3 regions of the Curtobacterium sp. MCSS17_007 genome follow, and region 3 is predicted to be linked to each of the others. Evidence: predicted binding sites of a transcription regulator. Region 3 holds the regulator's gene; each other region holds the start of a gene.

Region 1 (10,525 bases), 1.3 Mb from region 3:
TCCCGGTTACCGCCGCAGCTCGAACGTCGTCGTCCCGATCGTGATCGGCGTCCGCTCCGCGACGGTCACGGGGGCGGTCACCTTCTGACCGTCGACGAACGTGCCGTTCGTGGACTCGAGGTCGGACAGGACCCAGCCCTCGGCGCGGAGGTCGAGGCGGGCGTGGTTGGTCGAGGTGTAGTCGTCGCGGATGACGACGTTCGACTCGCTGGAGCGTCCGATCGTGATCGGGCCGCCCCCGAGGGGCATCTCCAGGCCCTCGCGCGACCCCTCGGTGATGACGAGCCGGGTCGGGACACCGGTGGCCGCGGTGGGCTGCTGCCCGCCGCTCGGTCGGCCGATGAGCTCGGTGGAGGCGCCTGCCGCCGCGGGTGCCACCGCGGCGTTCGCGGGCACGGCGGGGGTCGTCGGACCGGACGCGCCGGCCTTCGGGTCGGTCGGGATGGTGCGGACGCGCTGGCCGAACAGGTCGCTCCGCAGGGCGAAGACGATCACGAACACGAACAGCCACAGCACCGCGAGGAAGGCGAAGCGCAGGACGAGCAGGGTCAGTCCCGTGGTCATCGAGCACCTCCGTCGCTCTCGGGGATCACCCGGAACACCATACGGGTACGACCGATCTCGATGGTGGAGTCGGGCTCGACGATGGCCTGCTGGAAGCGCTCGCCGTTCAACTTCGAGCCGTTCGTGGAGCCGAGGTCGTTCGCCTGGGCATGCTTGCCGTCCCAGATCAGCTCGACGTGCTTGCGGCTCGTGCCGGTGTCGGCGACGGTGATGTCGGCGTCCGTGCCCCGACCGATCACGGTGCGCCCACGGTGCAGCCGGTGTCGCTGCGAGCCGATGTCGAGCACGGCCACCCAGGCGACGTCGCGCTGGACGGTGGACGAGTCGATCTCCAGGATCCCGGTGGACAGCGTGCCGTCCTGCTGCAGGGTGATCGAGACCGGACCCGAGAACGAGTAGTTCTGCGCGACCGCGTGCTGCTGGACCATCTGGGACAGCTCGTCGATGAGCGGTCGGCCGATGTCGCTCATGCGTGAGTGGTCCGGCGGGGCGAGCCGCACCGTGAACTCGTTCGGCACGAGGATCCGCTCGCGGGAGACGACGGCGGCCTTGGTGTCGAGCTCCCGCCGCAGGGCGCTGGAGATCTCGACGGGCTGCACGCCGGAGCGGAAGGTCTTCGCGAACGCGCCGTTGACGGCGCGCTCCAACCCTCGCTCGAAGCTGTCCAAGAGGCCCATGTGTCTCCGTGTTCGTCGGTCAGGGACCACTGCATGGTAGTGGGTGGCGCTCCTGCCCGTCTGTGCGTGGTCACGGAGCCCCTTCGATGCGTGCTAGTGTTGCCGGGCTGGCGCGAGTGGCGGAATTGGTAGACGCGCACGGTTCAGGTCCGTGTGCTGGAAACGGCGTGGGGGTTCAAGTCCCCCCTCGCGCACCAGGAGAGAGAGAAGGCCTCCGGAGGAATCCGGGGGCCTTCTCGCGTTCCGGCCGCCGTCGTGCGCCGGCCCCGTGGGCCCGGCCCCGTCGCGCCGGCCGGGAGGCACGGATCACCGCCGCCACGAGCCTCCCGTCCGTCCCGGAGCGGCTCGACGCGTCAGGGGACCAGGTCGGTGAGCTGACCGACGACGACGGCCGCCGCCAGCACCACGAAGGGTCCGAGGGCGACCACGGTGACCCAGCGGTGCTCGACCAGCAGCGCGACGAACTCGCGGAGGAACGCGCTCGGCACGTAGTAGCGCGCGGTCCGTGCGCCGACGACCTGGGCGTCGACGCCGAGACGTCGGGCGAGCGACGCCGTCCGGAGCACGTGGTAGTCGCTCGTCACCAGGAGCAGGGGCCCCGGCCGGCCCGCTCCCCGCAGGAGCACGGCGGACCGCTCGATGTTCTCCCGCGTGGTGGTCGATCGGTCCTCCAGCAGCAGTGCCTCCGCCGGCACGCCCTGGGTGCGGAGGTACTCGCCCATCGCATCCGCCTCGGACCGGGCCTCGTCCCCGCCCTGTCCGCCGGAGGGGACGAGCAACGGGCGGTTGCCGCGCGCGGTCTCGGTCCGCCAGACCCGGAGCGCTCGGTCGAGCCGGCCGCGCAGCAGCGGTGTCACGGTGCCGTCCGGTCGGAGCCCGGCACCGTGCACGACCACCGCCGTCGGCACGACTCCGTGCCGCATCCGCCCGTAGACGACGGAGTAGACGGCGAAGGAAACGAACGCCGCGCTGGCGTACGCGGACACGAGGGCGACGAGCGCGGCTACGGTCACCCCGACGGTGCCGAACCAGACGACGACCAGGACGGCGAGGACCGGCAGCGCGAAGACCAGCACCCCGGCGATCAGCGAGAGCTGGTTGCCGAGGCTCCTGCCCTCCTTGCGGAGCATCGTGACACCGTTCGCGACGAGGGCGACACCGAACACCACGACGCTGACCGGCAGGGCGAGCATCAGCAGCGCGAGCAGGGCGAGTGCCACGGGGGAGCGGTCCGCTGCGACGGAGAGCGCACCGAGGACGCCGAACACGACCGCCGCGGTCAGGAAGACGCCGTTGCGGAGCAGACGCGGGTCGCGACGGCGTGACACGGCGAAGGAGACGGCGAAGACAGCGGCGACGGCGACGAGGAACACGGTCGGAGCGTACCGGTGGGTCTCGCGGGGGCGAGCACCACCGTCCGCCGGGCCCCGCGCAGGGGCGAGCATCCTGCACTCTCTAGGATCGAGCGCATGACGAGCACGATGCCGGGCTTCGGCTCCGCCCGGATCACCCAGATCGGCTTGCGCGACCGCGTGTACGACCGAACGTCATCTGGCTGACCGGCCCGCGTTCGCAGGGTCGCGGGTGCTCTACGGCGGCAGTGCCGGGCCCGGCCTGCTCGCCCGCGGGGCGGGACGCATCGGCGGACTGTTCCTCGGGCGCTTCGCGCACGACCCGGCGGCGGTCGGTGCGGTGCTCGACGAGGCGGCGGCACTGACCGTGTGACCGGGACCGCTCGTCAGACCTCCCGCGCGCCCGCCAGTCCGTGGTCGTGCGCGTAGACCACGAGCTGCACCCGGTCGCGGAGTGCGAGCTTGCCGAGGATGCTCGAGATCTGCGTCTTCACCGTCGACTCGGTGACGAACTCCTTCGCCGCGATCTCGGCGTTCGACAGGCCGCGAGACGCCCACCCGAAGACGATGCGCTCCCGGTCCGTCAGGGTCTGGAAGGCCTCCGGCTGCGGGGCCGGTGCCCGCTGCACGTCGGCGCCGAACAGCTGCGACAGGTCGTTCGGCGCGATCACCGAGCTGCCCTCGTGCACGGCCCGCACGGCGGCGAACAGGAACGGCGGCGTGGTGTCCTTGAGCAGGAACCCGCTCGCGCCGAGCCGGATCGCGGTGGCCGCGGCGGGGTCGAGGCCGAACGTCGTGAGCACCACGACGCGGGGGAGCGGCCCCGGGAACGCGCCGGAGAACAGCTGCCGCACGGTCTCGACGCCGTCCGTCCCCGCCATGCGCATGTCGAGCAGCACGACGTCCGGACGGAGTTCGCGGATTCGGTCCAGGGCTTCGGCGCCGTCGGACGCCTCGCCGACGACCTCCATGTCGGGCTGGGCGTCGAGCACGACGCGCAACCCCGCACGGAACAGGGCTTGGTCGTCGGTCAGCAGGATGCGGATCGGGTCGGTCACCGGGTCGTCCCCCCTCGGACGTCGAACGGGATGCGGGCGCGCGCGGAGAACACGGCGTCCAGCACGGCGGCGTCGAACGAGCCGCCGATGGTGGTCAGTCGGGTCTGCATGCCGGTGAGGCCACGGCCGGAACCCCGGGTCGACGCAACGGTCGGGTGCTCGCCCGTGGCGACGGCGAGTTCCTCGAGGCCGAGTTCGCCGCCCACGGGGAGCGCACTCGTCGGGACGCCGTTCTCGACCTCGAGGACGAGGTCCGCCGACCGCCAGGTCTCGCGGACCTCGACGGCACCGCCGGGCACCCCGTGGCGCAGCGCGTTCGTGAGCATCTCCTGCAGGACCCGTCGAGCGGCCGTGCCGTGCACCGCACCGAGCGGCCGCGCGGTCCCACGGACGGCGTGCTCGACGTCGACCCCCGCCTCGCGGATGCCGCGGACGATCTCCTCGAACGACGTCGGGTCGGTCGCGGCGTCGGAGCCGTCGATGTGCCCGAGCACCTGGCGGACCTCGACGAGGGAGCTGCGCGCGGTGCTCGCGATGGTGGCGCTGACCTCGCGGATGCGTGCCTCGTCGTCGAGGAACGGCACCGAGTCGGCCTGGGCGATGATCACGGCGAGCGAGTGGCCGACGACGTCGTGCACGTCGCGGGCGATGTCGGCGCGGATGCGTTCGGCCTCGGCCTCGTCCACCGCACGCGTGGCGACGGCCTCGGCCCGGTTGGCCACGGCCTCGGCGCGACTGGCGGCTGCCTCGGCGTCGGCACGGCGCCGGGCCTCGGCGTTCTGCGACCGGACGGCACGACCGGCGAGACCCGCCGCCCACACCGAGAGCAGCACGAGGGCCGGTGCCGCAAGGACGAGGGCGACCTGGTCGCTCGGACCGTTCAGCAGCAGTGCGTAGCGGTAACCGGTGGTGGAGAGGTACATGGATGCACTCGCTCCGGCCACCACGGCGAGCAGTCCGGCGAGGACGGCCTCGGTCCGGGTCCCGACGACGGCGACCGTCCCGATCACCACGGCGATGGCGAGGTCGACGAGCGACGGACGCTCGCCACCGGTGACCTGCACGGCGCCGAGCGCGACCGTCACGACCATGGCACCGCTCGGCGTGAGCCGGCGCAGGGCGATCGCGACGCAGGCGGTGACGACCGCGAAGGGGCTGGCGTGCTCGAGTTCGAGGTCGATCGGCGCGCTGAAGACCAGCGCGGCGATCCCCGCCCAGACGGCGTCGACGACGATCGACCGGGTCCGCAGCGGCCGGAGGAACGTGCGCCGGTCCGTCACGGCTCGATCTTCGCACGGCCCCGTCGACCGGTGGCGGGTGGTGGCCCTGCCCGCCTGCGCTGCCGGCGCCGCACCGCTGGTCGGAGGTCGTCCGTCACGGGACGGGCGACATCGCGACGAGTGCCGCGGCGGTGACCGCGACGATCGCGGCGCAGGTGGCGAGGGTGGCGATCACGTGCTTGGTCGAACTCTCCATGCCACCGAGCCTGGCGCGCGGGTCGGTACCGGGGCATCGGGCGGAGGGACGAAGGGGGTCGTCCTGCAGGACGAAGCGACGGCGGGCCGGATCGATCGTCCGCTGCCCGGGCACCCGGGTGTGCGATCGACACCGACACCGTCCGCGTGCACCCCGCCTGCGCGATCCGGACACGGCGACCGCGCGATCCGTCCACACCGGACGGGCACCCAGAGCCGGAGGCCGACCGTGGGCTCCGACGACCGGGCCGCCCGCGTGCGGCCCGACCGAACCGCGAGGACAGGGAGTCACATGACCGACCAGCAGCAGCCCCCGGGCAGCGACCAGGACCTGACGCCGACGGCGGACCACGGCGAGCAGTCGTACCGCGGCTCCGGCAAGCTCACCGGCAAGCGCGCCGTCATCACCGGCGGCGACAGCGGCATCGGCAAGGCGGTCGCGATCGCGTTCGCTCGCGAGGGTGCCGACGTCCTGATCAGCTACCTCCCCGAGGAGGAGGACGACGCGCAGGACACCAAGCGGTGGATCGAGGAGGCCGGTCGGAAGGCCGTGCTCCTGCCCGGCGACGTGAGCGACCCGGCGACCTGCCGCTCGATCATCGCCACCGCGGTCGAGGAGCTCGGCGGTCTGGACGTCCTCGTGAACAACGCCGCGTACCAGATGACGCACGAGACCATCGAGGAGATCAGCGACGAGGAGTGGGACCACACCCTCGCGACGAACCTCAGCGCCTACTTCCACCTGGTCAAGGCTGCGTTGCCGCACCTCGGCCCGGGGTCGTCGATCATCGGCTCGAGCTCGGTGAACTCCGACAACCCGAAGCCGAACCTCGCCCCGTACGACGTCACGAAGGCCGGCGTCGCGAACCTGTCGGCCGCGCTCGCGCAGCTGCTCGGGGAGCGCGGCATCCGCGTGAACAGTGTCGCGCCCGGACCGATCTGGACGCCGCTCATCCCGTCGACCATGCCGCCGGAGGAGGTCGAGCAGTTCGGCAAGCAGTCGCCCCTCGGCCGCCCGGGGCAGCCGGCAGAGCTGGCACCCGTCTACGTGCTGCTCGCCAGCGACGACGGCAGCTACGTGTCCGGCGCCCGCGTCGCCGTGACCGGCGGCACGCCGATCCTCTGAACCCCCCAGCGACCACCACCACCAACCAGACAGGAGAACGAGTTGTACTTCCACAAGCAAGAGCTCCAGTTCAAGGCGACCCCGGACAAGCCCGACGCGATCTACGCCCGGAAGCTGCAGGAGGTGCTCGGCGGTCAGTACGGTGAGATCTCCGTCGCCCTGCAGTACCAGTTCCAGGCGTGGAACATGCACATCCCGGGCAAGTACCGGGACATGGTGTTCGGCATCGGCGCCGAGGAGATGGGCCACGTGGAGATGCTCGCGACGATGATCGCGCAGCTGCTCGAGAAGAGCCCGCTCGGGATCACCGAGGACGCGCTGCAGGACGACCCGACGGTCGCCGCGATCGTCGGCGGCACGGACGTGCAGCACGCCATCGTCGCCGGCGCCGGCGCGCGTCCGGTCGACAGCAACGGCAACCCCTGGCAGGGCTCGTACATCACCGCGTCCGGCAACCTGCTGGCCGACTTCACCGCCAACGAGAACGCCGAGATGCAGGGCCGCGTCCAGGCCGCCCGGCTTTACCACATGACCGACGACCACGGCGTGCGGGACCTGCTCTCGTTCCTCATCGCCCGCGACACCATGCACCAGAACATGTGGGCGACCGCCGCGGCCGAGCTCCGCGAGAAGGGTGTCGAGGGGTTCCCCGTGCCCAGCAACTTCCCGCAGTCGAAGGAGAACCAGGAGGTCAACTACCAGTACCTCAACTTCTCCGACGGCAAGGCGGCGGCCGACGGCCCGTGGGCGAGCGGTCCGTCGTTCGACGGCAAGGGCGAGTACTCGTACCACGACGGCCCCACCACCTCGGTGCCGATGCCGCCGCCCACACACCCGGACGTCCGTCTCTACGGCACGACCGAGATCCCCAACGTGGTCGAGAAGACCGCGGGGCTCGTGCAGGACACGTTCAACAAGGAGTGACGGTCCCGCCGGTCGGTCCCCTGAAGTGACCGCAGACGGACGGGAGGCCCGGTGCCAGCTGGCACCGGGCCTCCCGTCCGTCACGTGGTCACGCCGTCACGTCTCCGCACCGACCGTCGCCAGCGCGGCCGTGTCGTCGTCACGCGGTGCGCGCGTCGGCTCGAAGATGCCGGAGTAGAGGCGCACCGCGCTCCAGAGCGCGATGCACGCGACGGTCCCGGCCACGGCCGCGACCCAGGGCACGATCGCCACGTCGGTCCACGCCCGCGGAGCGACGACCCAGGTGAGGAAGCTGCCCACCGTGCTGCCACCGGCACCGAGCAGGGCGGCCGTCCGGCGATCGAGGCTCGTGACCACGAGGCCCGCGGTCACGACCACCACGGCGAGGAGCGCGTTGAGGACTGTCGTCACCGGCGCCCTCCGGACTACTCGGCGGAACCGCTGCCGACCGCGAGCTGCTGCGCCCCGCCACCGGTGGTGACGTCGATCTTGCGCGGCTTCGCGGACTCCTTGACCGGGATCGTGACGCTCAGCACGCCGTTGTCGTAGGCGGCGCTGATGCGCGCGGTGTCGAGGTGGTCACCGAGCGTCAGCTGTCGGACGAACGTGCCCGGCTGGCGCTCGCGCGTGAGCCACTGCGATCCCTCGGGGGCGCCGAGCGTGCGCTCCGCGCGGATGGTGAGCACCGAGCCGTCGACGTCGACGTCCACCGAGCCGGGGTCGATGCCCGGCAGGTCGACGTCGAGGACGTAGTGGTCACCGGTGCGGTAGAGATCCATCGGCATGGAGCGGGGAGCACCGGCGCCGGCACCGAGCAGGGAGCCGGCGAGTCGGTCGAGCTCGCGGAACGGGTCGAACTGCATCGTCATCGAGATCAACTCCTTCGTGGTCCTCGTTGAGTCCCCTCGACTCAACTGCCGTCCGTTCTAGCACTCTCCCCTCAGGAGTGCCAAGAAGCCGCTCGGAGACCGCTGGGAGTGCGCCCGTGCTGTCAGACGTCGCGGTGCGCGATCTCGCGGTGGAGGCGCTCGAGAGCGGGGAGCGCGGCGGCGAGGGCGTCCCGGTCCTCGCTCGACAGGCGTCCGAGTGCCTCGACGAGCACGGTCGTGGAGGCCTCGTCGTAGGCGGTGAGGCGTTCCTCGGCGAGGGGGGTGAGCCGGAGCTCCGTCCGTCGTCCGTCGCCGGGCGCGAGCCGGCGCTCGACGAGGCCCGCGAACTCCATCGCCGAGACGAGGTTGCTCACGGTCGACCGGGCGAGGCCCAGGCGCCGCGCCAGGGCCGAGGGAGTGGTGGTGCTGTCGGACAGGGCGCGCATCACCTCGACCTGGGCGTCCGGGACGTCGGGGAGGTCGGCGACGGCCCGGGAGGTCCGGAGGAGCGCTCGGCGGAAGGGGCCGATGCGGTCGCTGAGCCTGCGGGCCACCTGTGTCGTGGCGTCCGAGCCGTCCGTCCCCTGCACACACGGCAACCTAGCAGCGGTGGATGTTTGCAACAAAACCAATTCGGGAGCAAACTCGACTGCATGACCATCCAGACCTCCGTCGAGCACCCCGAGCCGCCCCAGGACCTGTCCGGCATCGTCGGCCACCGCTTCGTGTACACGTACGCCAACGGCTGGCAGTACGAGATGTACGTGAAGAACGCCACGACGATCGACTACCGCATCCACACCGGACACGTCGGTGGTCGCTGGGTCAAGGACCAGACCGTCGACCTCGTGGCGCTCGCCGCCGGCGTCTACAAGGTCTCCTGGAACGAGCCGACCGGCACGAGCGTCGTCGTCAACGTGCTCCCCGAGCAGCGCGTCCTGCACGGCACGATCTTCTTCCCGCGCTGGATCGAGCTCGACGGGTCGAAGACCGTGCTCTTCCAGAACGACCACCTGGACGAGATGCAGCGGTACCGCGACGAGGGCCCCACGTACCCGATCTACGTCGTACCGGAGTTCGCGCACATCACGCTGTTCGAGCACGTGGGCGAGGACGACGAGACCGTGGTCGACACCGCTCCCGGCGACCTGCCGGCCGGCTGGGCGGACCGGACGAACTGATGGCCGCCGCGCCACTGCGGGGCGTCGACCCCCGTACCACCCCGACCACGCTCGACCACGGCGGCCGCACGATCCGCGGCTGGCAGTGGGAGCCGGAGGACGGCGCCGCCGCCGACGCACCGGCCGTGCTGCTCGTCCACGGCTTCAGCGACAGCGCGCTCGGCGGGCACCAACTGTTCGTGCAGACCGCACGGCACCTGGTCGCCCGCGGCGCGGTCGTCCGCAGCCACGACCGGCTGGGCCAGGGCGTCAGTGACGGGGAGTTCGCCGACATCACGATCCGCGACGAGGTCGAGCAGGTCGTCGCCATGGTGCGGGCCGCGGACCGCGGGCAGGGCGTGCACGTCGTCGCGCACAGCCTCGGCGCGGTGGAGTCGGCGCTCGCCGCGGCGCGGGTGCCGTCGCTCGTCAGGACGCTCACGCTCTGGTCGCCCGCCGGTGTCGTCGTGGACGACATCACGAAGCACGACGAGATCCAGGGGCAGCCGCTCGCCCCGGTGCGGGAGCGCGGCTGGTTCGACTTCGGCGGGATGCCACTGGGCAGCGCCTTCATCGCCGACGTGCAGGACGACCTCGACGTGTACGGGCCGGTGTCGGGCTACCGTGGGCCGGCCGACGTGGTGCACGGCAGCGAGGACGCGATCGTGCCGGTGTCGTACGGGCGCCGCTACGCCGAACTCCTGCCGGGCGCGCGACTCACGGTCGTCGACGGTGCGGACCACGGCTGGTCGTCGGTCCCGTTCCGTGAGCGGCTCCTGGCGCTGCTCGACGAGCGCCTCGGCCTGTCCTGACGGTCGCCCCTTCCGCAACACGCAACGTGGGCGGCAGCACGCAGCGTCCTACCGCTGCGAGCAACCGCCCACGTTGCGTTCCGCGATCCGACCCGAGTCGGAGGGGTCGAGGCGTCAGCTGACCTGACCGGAACGGGCCCCCGACCAGAGGTCGACGTCGAGGACGCCGACCGAGTGCTCGTCGATGCGACGCAGCTCGTCCTCCGTGAAGGACAGGTTGCCGAGCGCCGCGACGTTCTGCTCGAGCTGCTCGACCCGCGACGCACCGATGACGAGCGAGGTCACCCGCTCGTCGCGCAGCGCCCAGGCGAGTGCGAGCTGCGCGAGGCTCTGGCCGCGCTCGGACGCGATGTCGTCCAACGCCCGGAGGTGCTCGACGACCTCGTCCGTCAGGGACCCGGCGTCGAGGGACTTGCCGGCCGCGGCCCGCGAGTCCTCCGGGACCCCGTCGAGGTAGCGCCCGGTGAGCAGGCCCTGCGCGAGCGCGGTGAACCCGATCACGCCGAAG
Region 2 (10,525 bases), 1.5 Mb from region 3:
TGTACGGCATCGTGCGGCTGCGGAACCGCGTGTTCGCGCTCGAGCAGCGGGTCACCGCTGACGACTTCGACGGTCGCGACCGCGAGCCCGACACCGAGCACTGGTGGTTCGGAGCGGACGACGATCCGGTCGGGTACCTCCGCCTGGTCCGGCCCGCGCCCGACGAGGCGCACCCCGCCGGGTCCGTCGCCCCGGCCTGGGTCGTCGGCCGGGTCGCCACGCACCCCGAGCACCGCGGCCGCGGGATCGCCAGCAGCCTGGTCGCCGCCGTGCTCGGTGCGCACGGGCACGAGCCGTTCGTCCTGCACGCCCAGGAGTACGTCGCGGGCCTGTACGAACGCCACGGCTTCGTCCGGTTCGGCGAGCCGTACGACGAGGCCGGCATCCGCCACGTCGGCATGCACCGCCCGTGACCGGGACGCACGAGCGGTACGCCGCCTACGCCGAGCGCATCGCCCCGGTGTCGCCGTCGTACGCGGCCTGGGCGCGGTCCGTCGACGGCGATCTGGTCGCGCTCCTGGACGCGGTCCCCGAGCAGCAGCGGCAGCCGGAGCTCGTCTTCGCGGTCGCACGGCGACTCGGCGCGGACCCGTCGGACCCGGGGTCCCTGCGTGCGCTCGGCCGGGAGGCCCGTCCCGCCTTCACAGCGGCACTCGCCACCGCCACGGTGCAGGCCAACGACCCGCGGCGGCTCGGTCCCGTCGTCCCGGTGTTCGCGGCGCTCGCCGCGGCCGACGAGCGGCCGCTCGGGCTCGTCGACGCCGGGGCGGCGGCCGGACTCTGCTCGATCCCGGACCGCGTGACCCTCGACCACCGCACCCCGGACGGCGTCGTCCGGGTGCACGCCGCCGTCGCCGAGCCCTCGGTGCACCTGACGGTCGAGACCAGCGGGACGGCCCCCGCGCCGACGACGACCCCGATCCGCATCGGCGCGCGGGTCGCGCTCGACCCGAACCCGATCGACCTCGCCGAGCCCGGGGCGTTCGACCGCCTGGTCGAGGCCGTCCCGCCCGAGGCGACGGACCGCACCGCCCTGATGCGCGAGGCAGCGCGCGCGACGCTCGCCGTGCCTCCCGTCCGGATCCGGGGCACGTTGCCGGGTGACCTCGACCGCGCCCTGGACGCGCTGCCGGACGGCGTCCGACCGGTGGTGCTCACCACCGGGACCCTGGTCTACGTGCCCGGGGCGGACCGGCAGCGCGTGGTGGACCGGCTCCGCGAGCGCGGCGTCCACTGGGTCGCCCTCGAGCGGACCGGCATCCTCCGCGGGGTCGCCGAGACCCTGCCCGCCGACGTGGACCCGGCGGACCCGGACGCCTTCGCCACGGTCTCGCTCGACGGCGTCGCCCTCGCGGTCTGCGACCCGTTCGGCGTCCGCGTGCGCTGGTTCCGGCGGCCCGGAGCCTGAACCGGGCTTCGCGACAGTCCAGGTGCGTGCCAGGGTGCAGCTGCCTGCCACCCCTACGATGTGCGAGACCCGTGACCGAACCGTGACCGGAAGTGCCGTGACCGCCCTCCCCACCGACGAGCTCAGTGAGCTCGACAAGCGCGTGCTCGCGTTCGAGCACGACCGGGCGCAGCACGACCGCACGAAGGAAGCGGACATCCGGGTCGAGTTCGACATGTCGCCGGCGCGGTACTACCAGGTGCTCAACCGCGTGATCGACCAGCCCGCCGCGCTCGCGTTCGACCCGCAGCTGGTCGGTCGACTGCAGCGGCTCCGGCACGCACGCACCCGAGCACGAGCGGCGCGCTCCTTCGTCGCGCCCCCTGCCACGCCCGATCCCCGTGAAGAGGAACGATGACCGAGAGATTCCCGCGAGACCGGTTCGACGACGTCACCGACGGTCCGCGCGTCGGCGCGCACCGTGGTGCCCGGCGCCGTGGGCGCGGCTGGGCGGCGTTCGCCTGGGCCGCGCTCGCGACCGGGGTCCTCGTGCTCGTCGGCGTGCTCGTGCTCGCGCTCCTCAACGGCAGCTACTCGTTCCCGGGCGCGACGTCCTCGCCGTCGCGCTCCTCGAGCCCGTCCGCGACCGCGTCGGCCGGGCCCTCGGAGCCGTCGGAGACGGCGTCCCCGACCGAGGAGGCACCGGGGGCGGCATCACCAGCTGACCAGGGTGCGACGAGCGTCGTGGTGCTCAACGGCACCACCACGACCGGTCTCGCCGCCCGCGCGAGTGCGTCGCTCACCTCCGCGGGGTGGAAGGTGACCTCGACGGGGGACGCCGGCACGACGGGCGCGACGACCTCGACCGTCTACTACCAGCAGGCGGAGCAGCAGGCCGTGGCGCAGGGCGTCGCGGACGCCCTCGGCATCACGGCCGTCCAGCAGTCGGCGGCCTTCCCGAACGCCGACGTCAGCGTCGTCCTCGGCGCCGACTACGGCGGCTGACGCGCTCGGCGGACGACGTTTGTGACAGGCGTGTTTCCGGCACGTTGATTTCTGACGGAATCGTCGTGAAAGAACGTCACACCCCTTGCCCTGTCGCTCCCCGTGGGCAAGAGTCATCGCCAGACGACGACCGTGTCGTTCGCAACAGCAGCACCAGGGAGCAAGAGATCATGGCCAACGGAACCGTGAAGTGGTTCAACGCCGAGAAGGGCTTCGGCTTCATCACCGTGGATGGAGGGGGCCAGGACGTGTTCGTGCACTACTCGGCAATCGACATGTCGGGGTACAAGGTCCTCGAGGAGGGCCAGGCGGTGACGTTCGACGTCGGGACCGGGGCGAAGGGGCCGCAGGCCGAGTCCGTCCGACCCGCCTGAACCCGGGCAACACCACGCGACGCGCCGTCCCGTCTGGGGCGGCGCGTCCGTCGTGTCCGGGGTCGGGGCGGCCCGGACCGGTCAGGCGCGAGGCCCCCGGGCTCGCACCGCGACCAGGTCGACGCGCTCGTGCCGCAGCATGTCCTGGGAAGACGACCCGGGCCTCCCGGCTGTGTTGCACTCGCACCCGGCGAGTGCCAGAATCGGCGTTGGCACTCGCTCACGCTGAGTGCCAGCACGACCCCCATGACGACGTCCGGGAGGGACGAGAAACTCACATGGCTAAGATCATTGCTTTCGACGAGGAGGCCCGCCGTGGCCTCGAGCGCGGCCTGAACACCCTGGCCGACGCCGTGAAGGTGACGCTCGGCCCGCGCGGCCGCAACGTCGTCCTCGAGAAGAAGTGGGGCGCCCCCACGATCACGAACGACGGTGTCTCCATCGCCAAGGAGATCGAGCTCGACGACCCGTACGAGAAGATCGGTGCGGAGCTCGTCAAGGAGGTCGCCAAGAAGACCGACGACGTCGCCGGTGACGGTACGACCACCGCGACCGTGCTCGCCCAGGCGCTCGTCCGCGAGGGCCTCCGCAACGTCGCCGCCGGTGCCGACCCCGTGTCGCTCAAGCGCGGCATCGAGAAGGCCGTCGCCGCCGTCTCCGACCAGCTCCTCGCCAACGCGAAGGACATCGAGACGAAGGACCAGATCGCCGCGACCGCGTCGATCTCGGCCGCTGACTCCACCATCGGCGAGCTCATCGCCGAGGCGATCGACAAGGTCGGCAAGGAGGGCGTCGTCACCGTCGAGGAGTCGAACACCTTCGGCACCGAGCTCGAGCTCACCGAGGGCATGCGCTTCGACAAGGGCTACCTGTCGCAGTACTTCGTCACGGACCCGGAGCGCCAGGAGGCGGTCTTCGAGGACCCGTACATCCTGATCGTCAACTCGAAGATCTCGAACATCAAGGACCTGCTGCCGGTCGTCGACAAGGTGATCCAGGCGGGCAAGCAGCTCCTCATCATCGCCGAGGACGTCGACGGCGAAGCCCTCGCGACGCTCGTCGTGAACAAGATCCGCGGCATCTTCAAGTCCGTCGCCGTCAAGGCCCCGGGCTTCGGTGACCGTCGCAAGGCCATGCTGCAGGACATCGCGATCCTGACCGGCGGCCAGGTCATCTCGGAGGAGGTCGGCCTCAAGCTCGAGAACGCGACCCTCGACCTGCTGGGCAAGGCCCGCAAGGTGATCATCACCAAGGACGAGACCACGATCATCGAGGGTGCCGGCGACGACGAGCAGATCGCGGGCCGCGTCCGTCAGATCCGCTCCGAGATCGAGGCGACCGACTCCGACTACGACCGCGAGAAGCTCCAGGAGCGTCTCGCCAAGCTCGCCGGCGGCGTCGCCGTCATCAAGGCGGGTGCGGCGACCGAGGTCGAGCTCAAGGAGCGCAAGCACCGCATCGAGGACGCTGTCCGCAACGCGAAGGCCGCCGTCGAGGAGGGCATCGTCGCCGGTGGTGGCGTCGCGCTCATCCAGGCGTCCGTCGCGCTCGACTCGCTCACCCTCGAGGGTGACGAGGCGACCGGTGCGAACATCGTCCGCGTCGCGATCGACGCGCCGCTCAAGCAGATCGCGCTGAACGCCGGTCTCGAGCCGGGCGTCGTCGCCGCCAAGGTCCGCGAGCTCGAGTCGGGTCACGGCCTCAACGCCGCGACCGGCGAGTACGTCGACCTGGTGGCCGCGGGCATCATCGACCCGGCCAAGGTCACGCGCTCGGCGCTGCAGAACGCCGCGTCGATCGCCGGTCTGTTCCTGACCACCGAGGCCGTCGTCGCCGACAAGCCGGAGAAGACCCCGGCCATGCCGGCCGGCGACCCCACGGGTGGCATGGACTTCTAGTCCCGGTAGCCGGAAGGGCCCCGCACGCAGCGCGCGTGCGGGGCCCTTCCGCGTGCGGGGCGGGGCGGGGCTGGTGCGGGGGCTGGCGCCGGGGGAGTCCCGGTCGCACGACTTGCCGCTCAAGTTCCTCCGCGACGGCAAGTCGTGCGCCGGCAACGACCACGCGCGGCACGTCGTGCGACGGGAACGCAGGTGCTTTTCCCGCACAGGAGGCTCGGCGGGTGGCAGTCTCCACAGCTGCGCCCGCCTCGACCGGCGGTGACCCTCCGTGGGTCCAGCATGCACTCATGTCCACCCCGCGCGCATTACCTGAGGGCCTGGCGGATCGGGTCTTCACCGTCGCTGAAGCTCGTCGGTCCGGCGAGGGTACGAGCCGCATGCGCCGTGCTGATCTCCGGCGTCCCGTCCACGGCGTCCGCGTACCTCGTGATCGCGAGGCCAGCCTGGTCGAGTGCATCGCCCTGGTGCTCCGGCCCGACCAGCGCTTCAGCCATGCGACCGCCGCCAGCCTGTGGGGAGCGCCGGTGCCGAGGGAACACCCTGGAGGATCGCAGGTCCACGTGGCGACCGTCGGAGCAGCAGGCCTCATGCGTCGCCCGGGCGTCACTGCTCACCGTGTGCACGACGATGACACCGTCGAGCAGGACGGCGTCCCGGTCAGCGCGCCCGCCCGCGCCTGGGCGGAGTGTGCCACCCTCTTCGACCTCCGGGCGCTCGTCGTCCTCGGCGACCACCTCGTGGGACGCGCGGGGCTCGCCACGGTCGAGGACCTCGCGCGGGCCCTCCGTCCACGCGGGCGCGGAGTCGTCCTCGCACGGGCTGCGCTCGAAGCCGTGCGACCGGGGAGCGAGTCACCCATGGAGACGCTGGTCCGACTCGACGTCGTCGATGCTGGCTTCCCGGAGCCCGTGCTCAACCACGAGGTGTTCGACGAACGCGGGACCTTCCTCGGACGGGTGGACATGTGCTGGCCCGGGCTCCGTATCGCACTCGAGTACGACGGCGACCACCACCGCGAGCGCGACGTCTTCCGGCACGATCAACGCCGTGGGAACGGGTTCGCCGTCAACGGGTGGATCGTGGTGCACGCGACGGCTGCAGACGCGGCTCGACCCGCGGTGCTGTTCGAACGACTCCGCCAGGCCTTCGCCGCCCGGACGTGAACCGATCCGGTAGCTCGCAGGTCCCTCCGGGGGACTGGGCCCGTTCAGCCGAGTCGCACGACTTGCCGTCTGCGGCCGTTCGAGTCGCACGACTTGCCGCCTCGGGCGGAGATGAGCGGCAAGTCCTGCGACCGGAACGGCGGCCGGCGGCCGGCGGCCGGCTCGCCGGGCGGCCGGGCGGCCGGCTGCCGGGCGCCCGTCAGGCGGCGGGGGACTTCGGGGCCGGGGTGTAGTCGCGGGGGAGCAGGGGGAGCCAGACGCGGAAGGTGGCGCCACCGCCCTCGGTGTCGAACACCTCGACCGACCCGTTGTGTGCGTGCACGATGCCGGACACGATCGCGAGACCGAGGCCCGAGCCGCCGGTGTCACGCGCGCGCGAGGTGTCCGCACGCCAGAAGCGCTGGAAGATCTTCTCGCGGAGCTGCGGCGGGATGCCCTCGCCGTGGTCGATGACGTCGATGTGCGCCATGCCCCGCTCGTCGTCCACGCCGATGCCGATCTCGATCGGGTCGTCGTGCTCGGTGAACCGCATCGCGTTGCCCATCAGGTTCGTCACGACCTGACGGATCTTGTTCTCCTCCGCCAGCACGATCGGCGGCCGTGCGGGGAGCACGACGGTCGGCAGCGGGCTGGTCTCGTCGGTCGGGGCGACGCCCTCGACGCCCATCGCCCGGTTGCGACGTGCTCGGAGCCGCGCGATCGTCTGCCGTGAGAACGCGATCGGTCCGGTCGTGTTCGCCGAGGGCGGGGAGACCGGGGCCTCGCCGGTGTCGGTCTGCCCGGAGGCACCCGGGCGCACCGCCTGCGGCACGCTCACACCCGTGACGGAGTCCTCGACGAGCACCTGGATCTCGCGGTCGGGGTTGGACGCCATGGTGTCCAGCGCGGAGTCGCGGGCGATCGCGACGAGGTCGACCGGTCCGAGTTCGAGCGGCTTGGACTCGTCGATGCGTGCGAGCTGGAGCAGGTCCTGCACGAGCAGGCCCATGCGCTGGGCCTCCTTCTCGATGCGCTCCATCGCCTGGGCGACGTCCTCTTCCTTGCGCAGGGCACCCATCCGGTAGAGCTCGGCGTACCCGCGCAGCGACACCAGCGGGGTGCGGAGCTCGTGCGACGCGTCGCCGACGAAGCGCCGCATCTGGTCGATCGTCCGCTCGCGGTCCTCGAATGCCGAGTCGATGCGCTCGAGCATCGCGTTGAGCGAGCGGTTGAGCCGGCCCACCTCGGTGTTCGGGGTGTCCGCCTCGAGTCGTTGGTTGAAGTCGCCGGCGGCGAACCGGGCGGCCGTGTCCTCGACGTCGCGCAGCGGGTCGAACGTGGCGGTGACGAGGAGTCGGGTGAGCATCGCGCCGAGCAGGATCACCGAGATGCCGAAGCCCAGGAAGATGACCGTGAACCGCGCGATGGTCTGGTCGGTGTCGGCGCTCGAGACGGCCACGAGCACGAAGCCCGTCTCGGTGGTGCCGCTCGACTGGTTCTGCAGCGAGGCGGGGATCACCTGCGCCCGCCACTCGTGGGCGTGCTGGCTGTCGTACAGCGAGAAGCGCTGCGAGCTCTGCGCCGCACCGGCGAAGTCGAGGGAGCGGATGTCCGGTCGGCTCGATGCCCGTGTCTGGCAGATCTTGTCGCCACGGGCGTCGTAGGCAGCGACGTACGCGCTCTGCGAGAGGACGACCGACAGCGTGCAGTACTGCTGACCGTCGCTGATGTTCTGGCCCTCGAGCTGCTCGGTCGTCTGCTTGACCGTGTTGTCGAGCTGCTGCATGAGGTAGGTCGACAGCACCGTCATGGTGCCGAGGCCGGCGACGAGCAGACCGAGCGCGACGAGCAGCACCGTGATCCCGGTGATCTTGGTGCGGAGGGAGATCCCGTCCCACCAGCGGCTCATTCGCGTGTGCATGCTGCCCCAACGATAAGCGGCGACCGCCCGGTGAAACCGGACGGTCGCCGAGTGCTCGGCGTCAGGACGCCTTGGTCGCCTTCAGCATGTAGCCGAAGCCGCGCTTCGTCTGGATGATCGGCTCGGTCGAGTACTGGTCGAGCTTGCGGCGCAGGTAGGAGATGTACGACTCGACGATGCCCGCGTCGCCGTTGAAGTCGTACTCCCAGACGTGGTCGAGGATCTGCGCCTTCGACAGCACGCGGTTCGGGTTGAGCATGAGGTAGCGGAGGAGCTTGAACTCGGTGGGCGACAGCTCGATCTGTGCGTCGCCGATGGTGACCTCGTGCGTGTCCTGGTCCATCGTCAGTTCGCCGGCGCGGATGATGGCGTCCTCTTCGTCGTTCATCGTGCGACGCAGGATCGCCTTGATGCGCGCGACGATCTCGTCGAGGGAGAACGGCTTCGTGACGTAGTCGTCGCCGCCGACGGTGAGACCGGTGATCTTGTCCTCGGTGTCGTCCTTCGCGGTGAGGAACAGGATCGGCGAGGTGTAGCCCGACGAGCGGAGGCGCTTGGTGACGCCGAAGCCGTTCATGTCGGGGAGCATGACGTCGAGGATGATCAGGTCGGGCTCCTCCTCGAGCACCGCGGAGATCGCCTGGGCACCGTTGCCGACCGCGCGGACGGCGAACCCGGCGAAGCGCAACGAGGTCGTGAGGAGGTCGCGGATGTTCGGCTCGTCGTCGACGATCAGGATCTTGGGGCCATCGGTCATGCGCCCATCCTCTGACCGTTCCCTAGAGGTTTCCTGGGAGCGGGTCGTGTACTGGCTACGCGGCGGCCAGGACCTGGTCGGCGTCGAGGATCGTGTACGCGTACCCCTGCTCTGCGAGGAACCGCTGGCGGTTCTGTGCGAAGTCCTGGTCGACGGTGTCCCTCGTGACGAGCGTGTAGAACGACGCCGGCAGGCCGTCCTTGTTCGGGCGGAGCAGACGACCGAGGCGCTGCGCTTCCTCCTGCCGCGACCCGAACGAGCCGGACACCTGGATCGCGACGGTCGCGTCGGGCAGGTCGACCGAGAAGTTCGCGACCTTCGACACCACGAGCACGTCGATGGAGCCCTGTCGGAACGCCTGGAACAGCCGCTCACGCTCGTCGACGGGCGTCGAACCGGTGATCTCCGCCGCGTCGAGCGAGGCGGCCAGGTCGTCGAGCTGGTCGATGTACTGCCCGATGACGAGGATCTGCTCGCCGTGGTGCTTCCCGATGAGCTCCCGCACGACCGGGGTCTTCGCCGGTGACGTCGCGGCGAGCCGGTAGCGCTCGTCGTCGCCGGACGCCGCGTACTCCAGGCGGTCCTGGTGGGGCAGGTCGATCCGGACCTCGTAGCAGGCCGCGGGCGAGATGTAGCCCTGCGCTTCGATCTCCTTCCACGGGGCGTCGTACCGTTTCGGCCCGATGAGCGAGAAGACGTCGCTCTCGCGGCCGTCCTCGCGCACCAGGGTCGCCGTCAGTCCGAGCCGCCGGCGCGCCTGGAGGTCAGCGGTCAGCTTGAACACGGGCGCGGGCAGCAGGTGTACCTCGTCGTAGACGATGAGGCCCCAGTCGAGGGCGTCGAGGAGTGACAGGTGCGTGTACTCGCCCTTCCGTCGCGCGGTGAGGATCTGGTAGGTCGCGATCGTGACCGGGCGGATCTCCTTCGACGTGCCGGAGTACTCGCCGATGTCCTCCGGCGTGAGCGTGGTCCGGCGGAGCAGCTCGTCACGCCACTGGCGGGCGGACACGGTGTTCGTCACGAGGATGAGCGTCGTCGCCTTCACCGTGGCCATCGCACCGGCGCCGACGAGCGTCTTGCCGGCGCCGCAGGGGAGCACGACGACGCCGGAGCCCTGCGCGAAGAACGTGTCGACGGCCTGCTCCTGGTAGGGGCGCATGTGCCACGACGCCGTGTCGAGGTCGATCGGGTGCGGCTGCCCCGGCGTGTAGCCGGCCAGGTCCTCCGCCGGCCAGCCGAGCTTCACGAGCTCCTGCTTGACCTGCCCGCGTGCCCAGGGCTGCAGTTCGATCTCCGAGGACGAGCGCTGGTCGCCGAGCAGGGGCTTGATGCGCTTCGACCGGGTGACCTCGGCCAGGACGGACGGGTCCTCGGCGGTGAGCAGGAGGACCGGTTGCCGCTCGAGCTCCTCGGTCGGGGAGTTCGCGATCGCCGGAGCGTCCTCGCGCTCCTCTCGACGGATCACGAGCCGCCCGTAGCGCGAGACGGTGTCGCGGATGTCGACCGTCACGCTCTGCGGGACCGGGAACTTCGCGAAGCGCTCGAGCGTGCTGATCATCGATTCGGCGTCGTGCCCTGCGGCACGGGCGTTCCACAGTCCGAGCCGCGTGATGCGGTACGTGTGGACGTGCTCGGGCGCGCGCTCGAGCTCGGCGAAGGCCGCGAGTTCGTGCCGGGCGTCCTCTGCCTGGGGGTGCGCGACCTCGAGGAGCACGGTGCGGTCACTCTGCACGATCAGCGGTCCGTTCATGACGGATCAGCCTAGGCGGCGCGGCTGCGAGCCGCCGTCGGGACTGCGCTGCGGTGGGGAATCGGCCTGCCGGTCACGCCTGTGCAGGAACGGGATCCGTCAGGCGTCGCTCTCGACCGCGACGACGAGGGACAGCGGCAGCGTGCGTTCGACGTCGACGGACGTGTCCCGACCGCGCACCCGACCGGCGGCGACCGACGTCGGCACGATCGAGAACGGCCGCTCCGACCCGTCGGGCATCCGCACCGTGAGCCGGATCGGCGTCTTCCCGCGGACCGCCAGGTCGATCTG
Region 3 (10,525 bases):
CGACGAGAGCCCCGCACCAGCGGTGCGGGGCTCTCGTGGAGGTGTCAGACGCTCAGAGCGCGGAGACCTTCTTGGCGATGGCCGACTTGCGGTTCGCCGCCTGGTTCTTGTGGATGACGCCCTTGCTGACGGCCTTGTCGAGCTTCTTCGACGCGAGGGCGAGGGCCGCGGTGGCCTTGTCCTTGTCGCCGGTGGCAACGGCCTCGTTCGTGTGACGGATGACCGTCTTGAGCTCCGAGCGGTAGGCCTTGTTGCGCTCCTGGGCCTTGAGGTTCGTCTTGATGCGCTTCATCTGCGACTTGATGTTCGCCATGCGTGTTGCTCCTTGTTCGTCTGCTACGGGTGGTCGCGACCTCTGGGTAGAGGGGCCCTCGGTCGCATCGCGTTCCACCCGTGGGCGGGGAACGCGGAAGCCAGCCACCGACTCTACCAGCACGAGCCCGCACCGACAACGCAGCGCAACGCCGTGGCGCCGCACCGTGACAGCCGGTGCACGGTGACCGCCGGACGCACCGCGGCGCCCGGGCGCCCCGAAACCGCCCCGCAACACGGAGCGGCTACCGTGACGACGTGCCCTCCCTCGCCCCGCGCATCGACACCGTCCCCACCTCCGGCATACGCCGCGTGTACGAGCAGGCAGCCCTGCTGCAGTCGGACGGCACCGACGTCGCGATGCTCGTGATCGGTGAGCCCGACGTGCCCGTCGCTCCGCACATCGGGGAAGCCGCGCGCCGGGCCTGGACCGAGGACCGGACCGACTACACGCCCAACGGCGGGATCGCCCCGCTCCGCACGGCGCTCCGCGACAAGCTCCGCCGTGAGAACCGCATCGACGTCGACCTCGAGCAGGTCTGGGTGACGGTGGGTGCGACGCAGGCGCTCTTCCAGGCGATGACGCTCGTGCTGAGCCCCGGCGACGAGGTCCTCGTGCCGGACCCCGGCTACACGACCTTCACGATGAACGCGCACATCATCGGCGCGACCCCGGTGCCGTACCGGCTCGAGCCGCAGCACGACTTCGAGCCCGACCTCGAGGCGGTCGAGGCGAGCATCACGGAGCGCACCCGCGCGATCGTCGTGAACTCGCCCTCGAACCCGCTGGGCTCCGTCTTCGGGGAGGACACCCTCCGCGCCCTGCTCGCCCTCGCGAAGCGGCACGACCTCTGGATCATCAGCGACGAGGTCTACGAGTACTTCACGCACGGCAGCCGCCACGTCAGCATCGCCTCGCTCGACGAGGACGACCGCGTCTTCACCGCCTTCTCACTGAGCAAGACCTACGCCATGACCGGGGTCCGGGTCGGGTACCTCGTGACGCCGAAGGGCCTCGGCCCGACGATGCGCACGGTCCAGGAGGCGATGATCAGCTGCGTCGCGGAGCCGGACCAGTGGGCCGCCCTCGCGGCGGTCGTCGGGGACCACCAGGCGGTGCAGGACGCCCGGGAGCACTACCGCGTGAACCTCGCCGTGGCGAAGGAGGTCCTCGACGCCGCCGGCATCCGGTACCTCGACCCGCGTGGTGCCTTCTACCTGTGGGTGGACGTCTCCCACGCGACCGGCGGTGACGTCGCCGAGTGGGCCCTCGCCCTCCTGCACCGCGAGCACGTTGCGGTCGCGCCGGGCAGCGCGTTCGGTCGGTCCGGCGAGGGCTGGATCCGCGTCTGCCTCGCGGCCACACCGGAGGACCTCCGCCGTGGCCTCGGCGCGCTGCCGGCGCCCGTCGCTGCGTCCGTCTGACGGACGCGGCCTGCGCCGGCGGCGGGGCCGACGTGTCACCCGCGGCCCGGAGGCCCGGACCGGACCGGACCGGCCCGGACCGGAGGCACGGTGCCGGCCCGACTCGCGCCCCCCGTCCGTCCTGCACGCGAGGTGCGCGACCGTACCGTCTCCACAGGTCGGCGCGCGGTGCGCGCCGCCGACGCCCGGGCGTGGGACAATCGTTCGACCGTCCCGACCCCTGAGGAACCGTGAGCCCACAAGCATCCGCGCCGCTCGAGCCCGCCGCGACCCCGGCCGAGGCGATCCGCAACTTCTGCATCATCGCGCACATCGACCACGGCAAGTCCACGCTGGCCGACCGCATGCTGCAGATCACCGGCATCGTCGAGGAGCGGGCGATGCGCGCGCAGTACCTCGACCGCATGGACATCGAGCGCGAGCGCGGCATCACGATCAAGTCGCAGGCCGTCCGCATGCCGTGGGAGCTCGACGGGAAGACCTTCGCGCTGAACATGATCGACACCCCCGGTCACGTGGACTTCTCGTACGAGGTGTCGCGGTCCCTCGCGGCGTGCGAGGGCGCGATCCTGCTCGTCGACGCGGCACAGGGCATCGAGGCCCAGACGCTCGCCAACCTGTACCTGGCACTCGAGAACGACCTCGAGATCATCCCGGTCCTCAACAAGATCGACCTGCCGGCGGCCGACCCGGACAAGTACGCGGCCGAGCTCGCGCAGCTGATCGGCGGCAAGCCGGAGGACGTGCTCCGGGTGTCCGGCAAGACCGGGGTCGGCGTCCCCGAGCTGCTCGACCGGGTCGTCGGTACGGTCCCCGCCCCGGTCGGCACCGTGGACGCCGAGCCCCGCGCGATGATCTTCGACTCCGTGTACGACAGCTACCGCGGTGTGGTCACCTACGTGCGCATGATCGACGGCACGATCAAGCCGCGCGAGAAGATCCAGATGATGTCGACGCGCACCACGCACGAGATCCTCGAGATCGGCGTCTCCAGCCCCGAGCCGAAGCCGACGAAGGGGCTCTCCGTCGGCGAGGTCGGCTACCTGATCACCGGCGTGAAGGACGTGCGGCAGTCCAAGGTCGGCGACACCGTCACGAGCGCGCAGCGCCCCGCGACCGAGGCGCTGCCGGGCTACACCGACCCGAAGCCGATGGTCTTCTCCGGGCTGTACCCGATCGACGGTTCGGACTACCCGGACCTGCGCGAGGCGCTCGACAAGCTCAAGCTGTCCGACGCGGCCCTGGTCTACGAGCCCGAGACCTCCGTCGCGCTCGGCTTCGGCTTCCGCTGTGGCTTCCTCGGCCTGCTGCACCTCGAGATCATCACCGAGCGGCTCTCGCGCGAGTTCGGCCTCGACCTCATCACGACGGCGCCCAGCGTCGTCTACGAGGTCACGAACGAGGACAACTCGGTCACCGAGGTCACCAACCCGTCCGAGTTCCCCGGCGGTCGCATCGTCGAGGTCCGTGAGCCGATGGTCCGCGCGGCCATCCTCGCGCCGAAGGACTACGTCGGCGCGATCATGGAGCTCTGCCAGTCGCGTCGCGGCTCCCTGCTCGGCATGGAGTACCTGGGCGAGGACCGCGTCGAGATCCGCTACGAGATGCCGCTCGGCGAGATCGTCTTCGACTTCTTCGACCAGCTGAAGAGCAAGACGCAGGGCTACGCGTCGCTCGACTACGAGCCCACCGGCGACCAGGCGGCGGACCTCGTCAAGGTCGACATCCTGCTGCAGGGCGAGCAGGTCGACGCGTTCAGCGCGATCGTGCACCGCGACAAGGCCTACGCGTACGGCACGCTCATGACCGAGCGGCTGCGCAAGCTCATCCCGCGCCAGCAGTTCGAGGTACCGATCCAGGCCGCCATCGGTGCACGCATCATCGCGCGCGAGAGCATCCGCGCCATGCGCAAGGACGTCCTGGCGAAGTGCTACGGCGGTGACATCACCCGCAAGCGCAAGCTCCTCGAGAAGCAGAAGGAGGGCAAGAAGCGCATGAAGATGGTCGGCCGGGTCGAGGTCCCGCAGGAAGCCTTCATCGCCGCCCTCTCGGGGGACGTCGAGGAGAAGAAGAAGTAGCAGCAACGCCCCGCCCCGTGCGGGGCGTCGCCGCTCGTCCGCGATCGGCGCTCGGCACGGCGCGGTCGGTGTCGCCGGTACGATGGGCGGCATGAGTTCCCGCGGCAGCTACCGGACCGCCCTGACCTACGGCGCCGTCGGTGCCACGCAGGCGGCGGACCTCATGACGTACCCGCCGGAGGGCTTCACCCCGGCGGAGTCCCGGGCACGGATCGGTCACGGCGACGCGCGCTTCGAGACCGCGGTCACGCAGGCCCTGACGTGGCAGATCCAGGAGCGCAGCGGTGTCCGCGTGCACGTCGAGGACCAGCCCGACGACGACGAGGTCCGCTACAACCCGGTGACGTTCGACGAGCACGGCGTCCCGGTCGCGCCCGCCTCGATCGGCACGCCCCGTGTCGAGAAGTTCGCCGCCGACGGTACGCCGTTGCTGACGGCGGGCACGACGGCGACGCTCGAGATGCACGCCTTCGGGCAGACGGTCCACGCGCCGGTCCGCGTCGTGTCGATCATCGACGAGGCCGACCGCAAGGGCTTCGCCTACGGCACGCTCGAGGGGCACCCGCTCTCGGGCGAGGAGTCGTTCGTGGTCGAGCGGACGAGCGACGGATCGGTCTGGTTGCAGGTCCGGCAGTTCTCGCAGCCAGCGTCTCGCAAGTGGGCGCTCGTGGCACCGCTCCTGCGGCGGCAGCAGCGCGTGATGGCGGCCAAGTACCTGGCGGCGCTCCGCGGCGACTGACCGGGCACGGCCGCAGCGAGGTCCCGGAAGAACGCGGCCGGACGCCGGAGCCGCAGCGCTCAGCGCAGGGGCTGCAGTGCGGCGATCGTCTCCTCGAGCACACCGGCGTCCTGGAGACAGTCCCGCGCGACGCACACCGCGCTCGTGCCGCGCAGCGCGTCGACGTCGTAGACCCCGGTCGCGACGGCCGCGAACGGGATGCCCACGGCGTCGGCCGCCTCGCCGTCCCGCGGAGTGTCCCCGACGATGACGGCGCGGGTGCCGGCCAGTGCCGCAGCGGCCCGCGACGTGACCCCGGTGCGCTCGACCTCCTCGTCACCGAAGTACGAGTGCTCCCAGTCGAAGGCGTCGACGTCGAACCCGGCTCCGGCGAGCTTGACCCGTGCCCGGTGCGCCGAGTTCCCGGTGAGCAGGCCGTTCCGCCACCCGAGCTCGGCGAACCGGCGCACCAGCGCGATCGCGCCCGGTGCGGGGGAGCGGCGCTCACCGCGGCCGTACCGCTCGTCGGTCAGGTCGCGCAGGTGACGGCTCACGGTGGGGATGAGGGCGTCGTCGAGGTCGTGCGCGCGAACGTGCTCGGCGATGAGCCCGGCGTCGGTGCGGCCGTGCTGGTGCCCGACCATCAGCACGAGGTCACGGCCGACGGCGCGCTCGAGCGCCAGGTGGTAGAGGTTGCCCGGCGACGCGGCGTTCAACACGAGGGTGCCGTCGATGTCCCACAGCACCGTGGTGGGGACGGTGTGGTGCTCCATGCCTCCATCATGGCCGACAATGGAGTCCATGCCGAGTGCTCTCCCGCTCGCCGACCCCGCACCCGCGGACGGCCTCCTCACCCCCGGTCCCGGCGCCGGCGACGTCCCCTTCGGGGTCTACGTGCACGTGCCCTTCTGCCGGGTGCGCTGCGGCTACTGCGACTTCAACACGTACACGGCGTCGGAGCTGCGTGGCGTGCGGCGCGACGACTACGCCGGGCACGCCGTGCAGGAGATCCGCTGGGCGGCGGAGGTGCTCGAGCGCTCAGGGGTCCCGCGCCGTCCCGTCTCGACGGTGTTCTTCGGCGGGGGCACGCCGACCATGCTGCCGGCCGACGACCTCGTGATGATCCTCCGCGCGATCGACGACACCTGGGGGATCGTCCCCGGGGCCGAGGTCACGACCGAGGCCAACCCGGACTCCGTCGACGCCGAGTCGATCGCGACCCTGCAGCGCGGCGGCTTCACGCGCATGAGCTACGGGATGCAGTCGGCGGTGCCGCACGTCCTCGCCACCCTCGACCGGACGCACGACCCCGAGCGCGTGCCGTTGGTGGTCGACCTGGCGAAGCAGCAGGGTCTCGACGTCAGCCTGGACCTCATCTACTCGACCCCGGGGGAGTCGCTCGCCGACTGGCGCACCTCGCTCGACGCCGCACTGGCCTGTGCACCGGACCACGTCTCCGCGTACTCGCTCATCGTCGAGGAGGGCACGGCGATGGGTCGGATGGTCGCGCGCGGTGAGCTGCCGGCCCCGGACGACGACCTGGCCGCGGACATGTACGAGCTCGCCGACCGGACCCTCGCCGACGCCGGGTACTCCTGGTACGAGGTGTCGAACTGGGCTCGCACCGACGGGGCGGACGGCCCCGCGACCCACGCGAGCCGGCACAACCTGTCCTACTGGAAGGGCCACGACTGGTGGGGCGTCGGCCCGGGCGCGCACTCGGCGGTCGCCGGCACCCGCTGGTGGAACGTCAAGCACCCGGCCGCGTACGCGAACCGGGTGCTGTCGGGGGATTCGCCGGCCGCCGGGCGCGAGACCCTGGACGCGGACACGCGGTACGTCGAGCGCGTGCTCCTCGCGGCGCGGGTCCGCGGCGAGCTCGCCACCGCGGAACTCGGCAAGGAGGCCCGTGGCCGTGTCGCCGGTCTCATCGCCCGAGGGCTCGTGGACGGATCGGCCGCGGTGCGGGGGCGGATCGAGCTGACGCTGCAGGGCCGGCTGCTCGCGGACGCGGTCGTCCGCGAGCTGCTCGACTGACCTCCGCCCGAGCGGCCTACTGCTTGATGAACTCGATCGTGAGCGGGTAGCGGTAGAAGTCGCCGCGGTTCGCCGCGATCGCCGCGATGATCGCGAACACGATCACGAGCACCCCGATGATCGGGAGCAGCACGAACCCGATCAGGACGATGGTGAGCAGGCCCGCCACCAGGTAGGCGATCGCCATCGTGATGTGGAAGTTCAGTGCCTGGCGGGTGTGCTCCTTGACGAACTGCCCGCGGTCGCGCAGCACCAGGTAGGCGATGACCGGCACGACGAGGCTGAAGAAGATGCCGCCGATGTGGGTCAGCGTGGCCCAGAGACGTTGGTCCTCCGGGGACATCGGCTGGGGCGGCGTGTAACCGGCCGGGTACTGCGGTCCCTGCGGGTTCCGGGGTCCTCCCGGCTGCTGGCCGTAGGGGCCGTCCTGCGGGCCGCCTTGTTGCTGTCCGTAGCTCATGCGGTGAGCGTACCGGGAGGGGCCGCTCCGGTGCCGGACGGTCGGTGGTCGGGCGTAGGATCAGCAGTCGACACGTCCGAGTGCCAGCATCGAACGGAAGGGGTCCGGATGGTCAGCGAACGCTCCCTCGAGGTCCTCAAGGCGATCGTGCGGGACTACGTCGCCTCACGCGAGCCCGTCGGCTCGAAGACCATCGTTGAGCGCCACGCTTTCGGGGTGAGCGCTGCGACGATCCGCAACGACATGGCGCAGCTCGAGGACGAGCAGCTCATCGCGGCACCGCACACGTCCTCCGGTCGGGTGCCGACGGACAAGGGGTACCGCGTCTTCGTCGACCACCTCGCCGCCGCCCGGCCGCTGTCGAGCGCGCAGCGGCACGCGATCGAGACCTTCCTCGGGGCGCCGAACGACCTCGACGAGGTCCTCGGGCGCACGGTCCGCCTGCTCAGCCAGCTCACGAACCAGGTCGCGCTCGTGCAGTACCCGTCGATGGTGCGCGCCCGCGTGCAGCACGTCGAGCTGGTCCGGCTCGGTGACACCCGGCTCATGGTCGTCCTCATCACCGACACCGCCCGCGTCGAGCAGCGGGTCGTCGAGACGGACGTCCCCCTGGGAGAGGACGCGCTCACGGAGCTGCGCGCCGTCGTGAACGGTGCGAGCGTCGGGCTCCTGCTGCAGGACGTCCCGCGGGCCCTCCGCGCGGTGCCGCAGCAGCTGCGTCCTGACGCGCAGACGCTCGGCGGCGTCGTCGTCGCGACGCTCATCGAGCAGGTCGCCGCCAACCGACAGGACCGTCTGGTGATGGCCGGCGCGGCGAACCTGGCGAAGAGTGAGCGGGACTTCTCCGGCGGTCTGTTCCCCGTGCTCGAGGCGATCGAGGAACAGGTGACCCTGCTCCGGTTGTTCGGCGAGATGCAGGTCGACGACGTGGCCGTCGCCGCGAGCATCGGCGTGGAGAACGCCGAGTACGGTCTCGACGCGACGAGCATCGTCGCCGGCGGGTACCTCGCCGGCGGGGGAGCGGTCGCCCGTCTGGGCGTCCTCGGCCCGACCCGCATGGACTACGGCACGAACATGGCCGCCGTGCGGGCCGTCGCTCGGTACCTGTCCAAGCTGCTGGGTGAACATTGACCGGGCCGCACGCCCGGCGCGAGCGGCACCGCGGACGTGGTCCGTGCCTCCAGACCGACCCGCGGCGACCGCCGCGATCCACCGACCGAACCGAAACCGACTGAGGGATACGTGGCAGACCACTACGACGTCCTCGGCGTCCAGCCGGACGCCTCCGATGCCGACATCAAGAAGGCCTACCGACGCCTGGCGCGCGAGCTGCACCCGGACGTCAACCCGAGCCCCGACGCAGCCGAGCGCTTCAAGGACGTCACGCACGCGTACGACGTGCTGAGCGACCCGGAGCAGCGGCGCCGGTACGACGCCGGACCGCAGGCCGACAGTCCCTTCGGCGGCGGTGCGGGCGGCTTCAGTGACATCTTCGACGCCTTCTTCGGTGGCGGTGGTGGCGGCGGACGCGGCAACGGTCCGCGGAGCCGAGCCGAGCGTGGGCAGGACGCCCTGCTCCGCATCGAGGTCGACCTGGACGAGGTCGTCTTCGGCACCCACAAGGACGTCGAGGTCGACACCGCCGTCGTCTGCGAGACCTGCAACGGGTCCTGCTGCGCACCCGGCACGAGCCCGCGCACCTGCGACATCTGCGGCGGCTCCGGCCACATCCAGCGCCAGGTCCGCTCGCTGCTCGGCAACGTCGTCACCAGCGCCCCTTGCGGCACGTGCCGCGGCTACGGCACCGTCATCCCGAACCCGTGCCCGACCTGCCAGGGGCAGGGTCGCGTCCGCGCCCGGCGGACGATCCCCGTCGACGTCCCCGCGGGCGTCGAGACCGGCCTCCGCCTGCAGATGCCGGGCCAGGGCGAGGTCGGCCCGGCCGGCGGTCCCTCCGGTGACCTGTACCTCGAGGTGAAGGTGCGGCACCACGACGTCTTCAGCCGCGACGGCGACGACCTGCTCGCGACGCTCGAGGTCCAGATGACCGACGCGATCCTCGGTACCCAGACGACGATCGACGGCCTCGACGGTCCGGTCGAGCTCGAGATCCGACCGGGTGTGCAGAGCGCCGACGTCCTGGTCATCAAGGACCGCGGCGTCACGAAGCTCCGCGGCAACGGCCGCGGCGACCTCCGGGTCGGGGTGCAGGTCGTGACCCCGACGAAGCTCTCGCACAAGGAGCGCCAGCTCGTCGAGCAGCTCGCCAAGTCGCACAAGGCGGGCGGGCCGCAGCTCGCACGCTTCCAGCAGGGCATGTTCGGCAAGCTCCGCGACCGGTTCTTCAACTTCTGATGGCATCGCTGTACCTCGTCGGCCCCGGCGCCCTCGACGGCGTCGGGACCGGTGACGCGGTCTCGCTCGACGGCGCGGAGGGCCGCCACGCCGTGTCGGTGGCGCGGGTCCGCGTCGGCGAGACGCTGCGCCTCTCCGACGGTCGGGGCACGGTCGTCTCCGGCCCGGTCGCGTCGACCGGCAAGGACACGCTGACCCTGACGGTCGACGACGTCGCCGTCGAGGCGGAGCCGCGTCCCGCGCTCGTGCTCGTGCAGGCCCTCGCGAAGGGTGGTCGTGACGAGATGGCGGTGCAGGCGGCCACCGAGATCGGGGTCGACCGCATCGTCCCGTGGTCGGCCGCGCGGAGCGTCTCGCGGTGGGACGGCGCGAAGGTCGAGAAGGGTCGCGCTCGGTGGGCCGCGATCGCGCAGGAGGCGGCGAAGCAGGCCGTCCGCTCGCGCGTGCCGTCCGTGCAGGCGCCGGTGACGACGGCGCAGCTCGCCGCCGGTGCCGGCACCGGGGGTACGGCAGTCGACCGGGAGGCGCGGCGCGCGCTGGTCGTGCTGGACCCGGTCGGACCGGTGCGGCTCTCCGCCTGGGAACCGCCGGCAGACGTCGAGGAGATCGTCCTGGTGGTCGGGCCCGAGGGCGGCATCGACGGCTCGGAGTTCGACCGGCTCGAGGCGGCCGGTGCCGTCCGGGTACGGCTCGGGGACACCGTGCTCCGCACCTCGACCGCTGGTCCCGCGGCGCTGGCGGTCCTGCAGACCCGCCTGGGCCGCTGGTAGTGCCGGGAGGCGTGACCGCGGCGCTGGTGGACACGGTGCGCGGTGCGGTTCCGCTGCGGGCGGACCACACCGGTCCCGCGTCGGTCCCGGGTCCTACGATGGACGCATGAGCAGCAGCGAGCCGAGCGTCTTCTCGAAGATCATCGCCCGTGAGATCCCCGCGACGGTCGTCGCCGAGGACGACCGGGTGATCGCCATCGAGGACATCGCGCCCAAGGCGCCGGTGCACGTGCTCGTGATCCCCAAGACCGAGCAGTACCGGGACGTCACCGAGCTCGCAGCGGGCGACCCCGACCTGCTCGCCCACGTGGTCGCCACCGCCCGTCGCATCGCCGACGAGCGGGCCGACGGCCAGTTCCGTCTCGTCTTC

Evidence for each region. Region 3 encodes HrcA, which represses chaperone genes, less so after heat shock. Its sites were predicted from a motif close to TTNGCACTCGNNNNNNNCGAGTGCNAA; they were not measured.
Region 1: a site for HrcA is predicted at 8,103-8,129, ahead of DEJ22_RS00155 (Hsp20/alpha crystallin family protein). Genes of this name have one in related genera too.
Region 2: a site for HrcA is predicted at 2,976-3,002, ahead of groL (chaperonin GroEL). Genes of this name have one in related genera too.

Annotation. Positions count from the first base shown of each region.
Region 1 covers NZ_CP126257.1:23,626-34,150, forward strand. Annotated here, with positions in the region: gene DEJ22_RS00105 (FHA domain-containing protein FhaB/FipA) at 7-564, opposite strand; gene DEJ22_RS00110 (FHA domain-containing protein) at 561-1,241, opposite strand; tRNA gene DEJ22_RS00115 (tRNA-Leu) at 1,352-1,438, shown strand; gene DEJ22_RS00120 (YdcF family protein) at 1,595-2,614, opposite strand; gene DEJ22_RS00125 (hypothetical protein) at 2,826-2,966, shown strand; gene DEJ22_RS00130 (response regulator) at 2,980-3,651, opposite strand; gene DEJ22_RS00135 (sensor histidine kinase) at 3,648-4,931, opposite strand; gene DEJ22_RS00140 (SDR family oxidoreductase) at 5,419-6,252, shown strand; gene DEJ22_RS00145 (manganese catalase) at 6,295-7,176, shown strand; gene DEJ22_RS00150 (hypothetical protein) at 7,273-7,587, opposite strand; gene DEJ22_RS00155 (Hsp20/alpha crystallin family protein) at 7,602-8,045, opposite strand; gene DEJ22_RS00160 (MarR family winged helix-turn-helix transcriptional regulator) at 8,168-8,635, opposite strand; gene DEJ22_RS00165 (phenolic acid decarboxylase) at 8,699-9,226, shown strand; gene DEJ22_RS00170 (alpha/beta hydrolase) at 9,226-10,017, shown strand; gene mgrA (L-glyceraldehyde 3-phosphate reductase) at 10,132-10,525, opposite strand, start outside.
Region 2 covers NZ_CP126257.1:2,890,366-2,900,890, reverse strand. Annotated here, with positions in the region: gene DEJ22_RS13765 (GNAT family N-acetyltransferase) at 1-413, shown strand, start outside; gene DEJ22_RS13760 (DUF2332 family protein) at 410-1,408, shown strand; gene DEJ22_RS13755 (DUF3263 domain-containing protein) at 1,506-1,805, shown strand; gene DEJ22_RS13750 (LytR C-terminal domain-containing protein) at 1,802-2,392, shown strand; gene DEJ22_RS13745 (cold-shock protein) at 2,563-2,766, shown strand; gene groL (chaperonin GroEL) at 3,045-4,664, shown strand; gene DEJ22_RS13735 (hypothetical protein) at 4,970-5,158, opposite strand; gene DEJ22_RS13730 (hypothetical protein) at 5,282-5,827, shown strand; gene DEJ22_RS13725 (sensor histidine kinase) at 6,027-7,727, opposite strand; gene DEJ22_RS13720 (response regulator transcription factor) at 7,789-8,484, opposite strand; gene DEJ22_RS13715 (DNA repair helicase XPB) at 8,540-10,234, opposite strand; gene DEJ22_RS13710 (helicase-associated domain-containing protein) at 10,334-10,525, opposite strand, start outside.
Region 3 covers NZ_CP126257.1:1,348,197-1,358,721, forward strand. Annotated here, with positions in the region: gene rpsT (30S ribosomal protein S20) at 53-313, opposite strand; gene DEJ22_RS06345 (pyridoxal phosphate-dependent aminotransferase) at 571-1,737, shown strand; gene lepA (translation elongation factor 4) at 1,968-3,815, shown strand; gene DEJ22_RS06355 (DUF1990 domain-containing protein) at 3,907-4,554, shown strand; gene DEJ22_RS06360 (HAD family hydrolase) at 4,614-5,306, opposite strand; gene hemW (radical SAM family heme chaperone HemW) at 5,335-6,570, shown strand; gene DEJ22_RS06370 (DUF4870 domain-containing protein) at 6,587-7,030, opposite strand; gene hrcA (heat-inducible transcriptional repressor HrcA) at 7,139-8,161, shown strand; gene dnaJ (molecular chaperone DnaJ) at 8,273-9,385, shown strand; gene DEJ22_RS06385 (16S rRNA (uracil(1498)-N(3))-methyltransferase) at 9,385-10,155, shown strand; gene DEJ22_RS06390 (histidine triad nucleotide-binding protein) at 10,262-10,525, shown strand, end outside.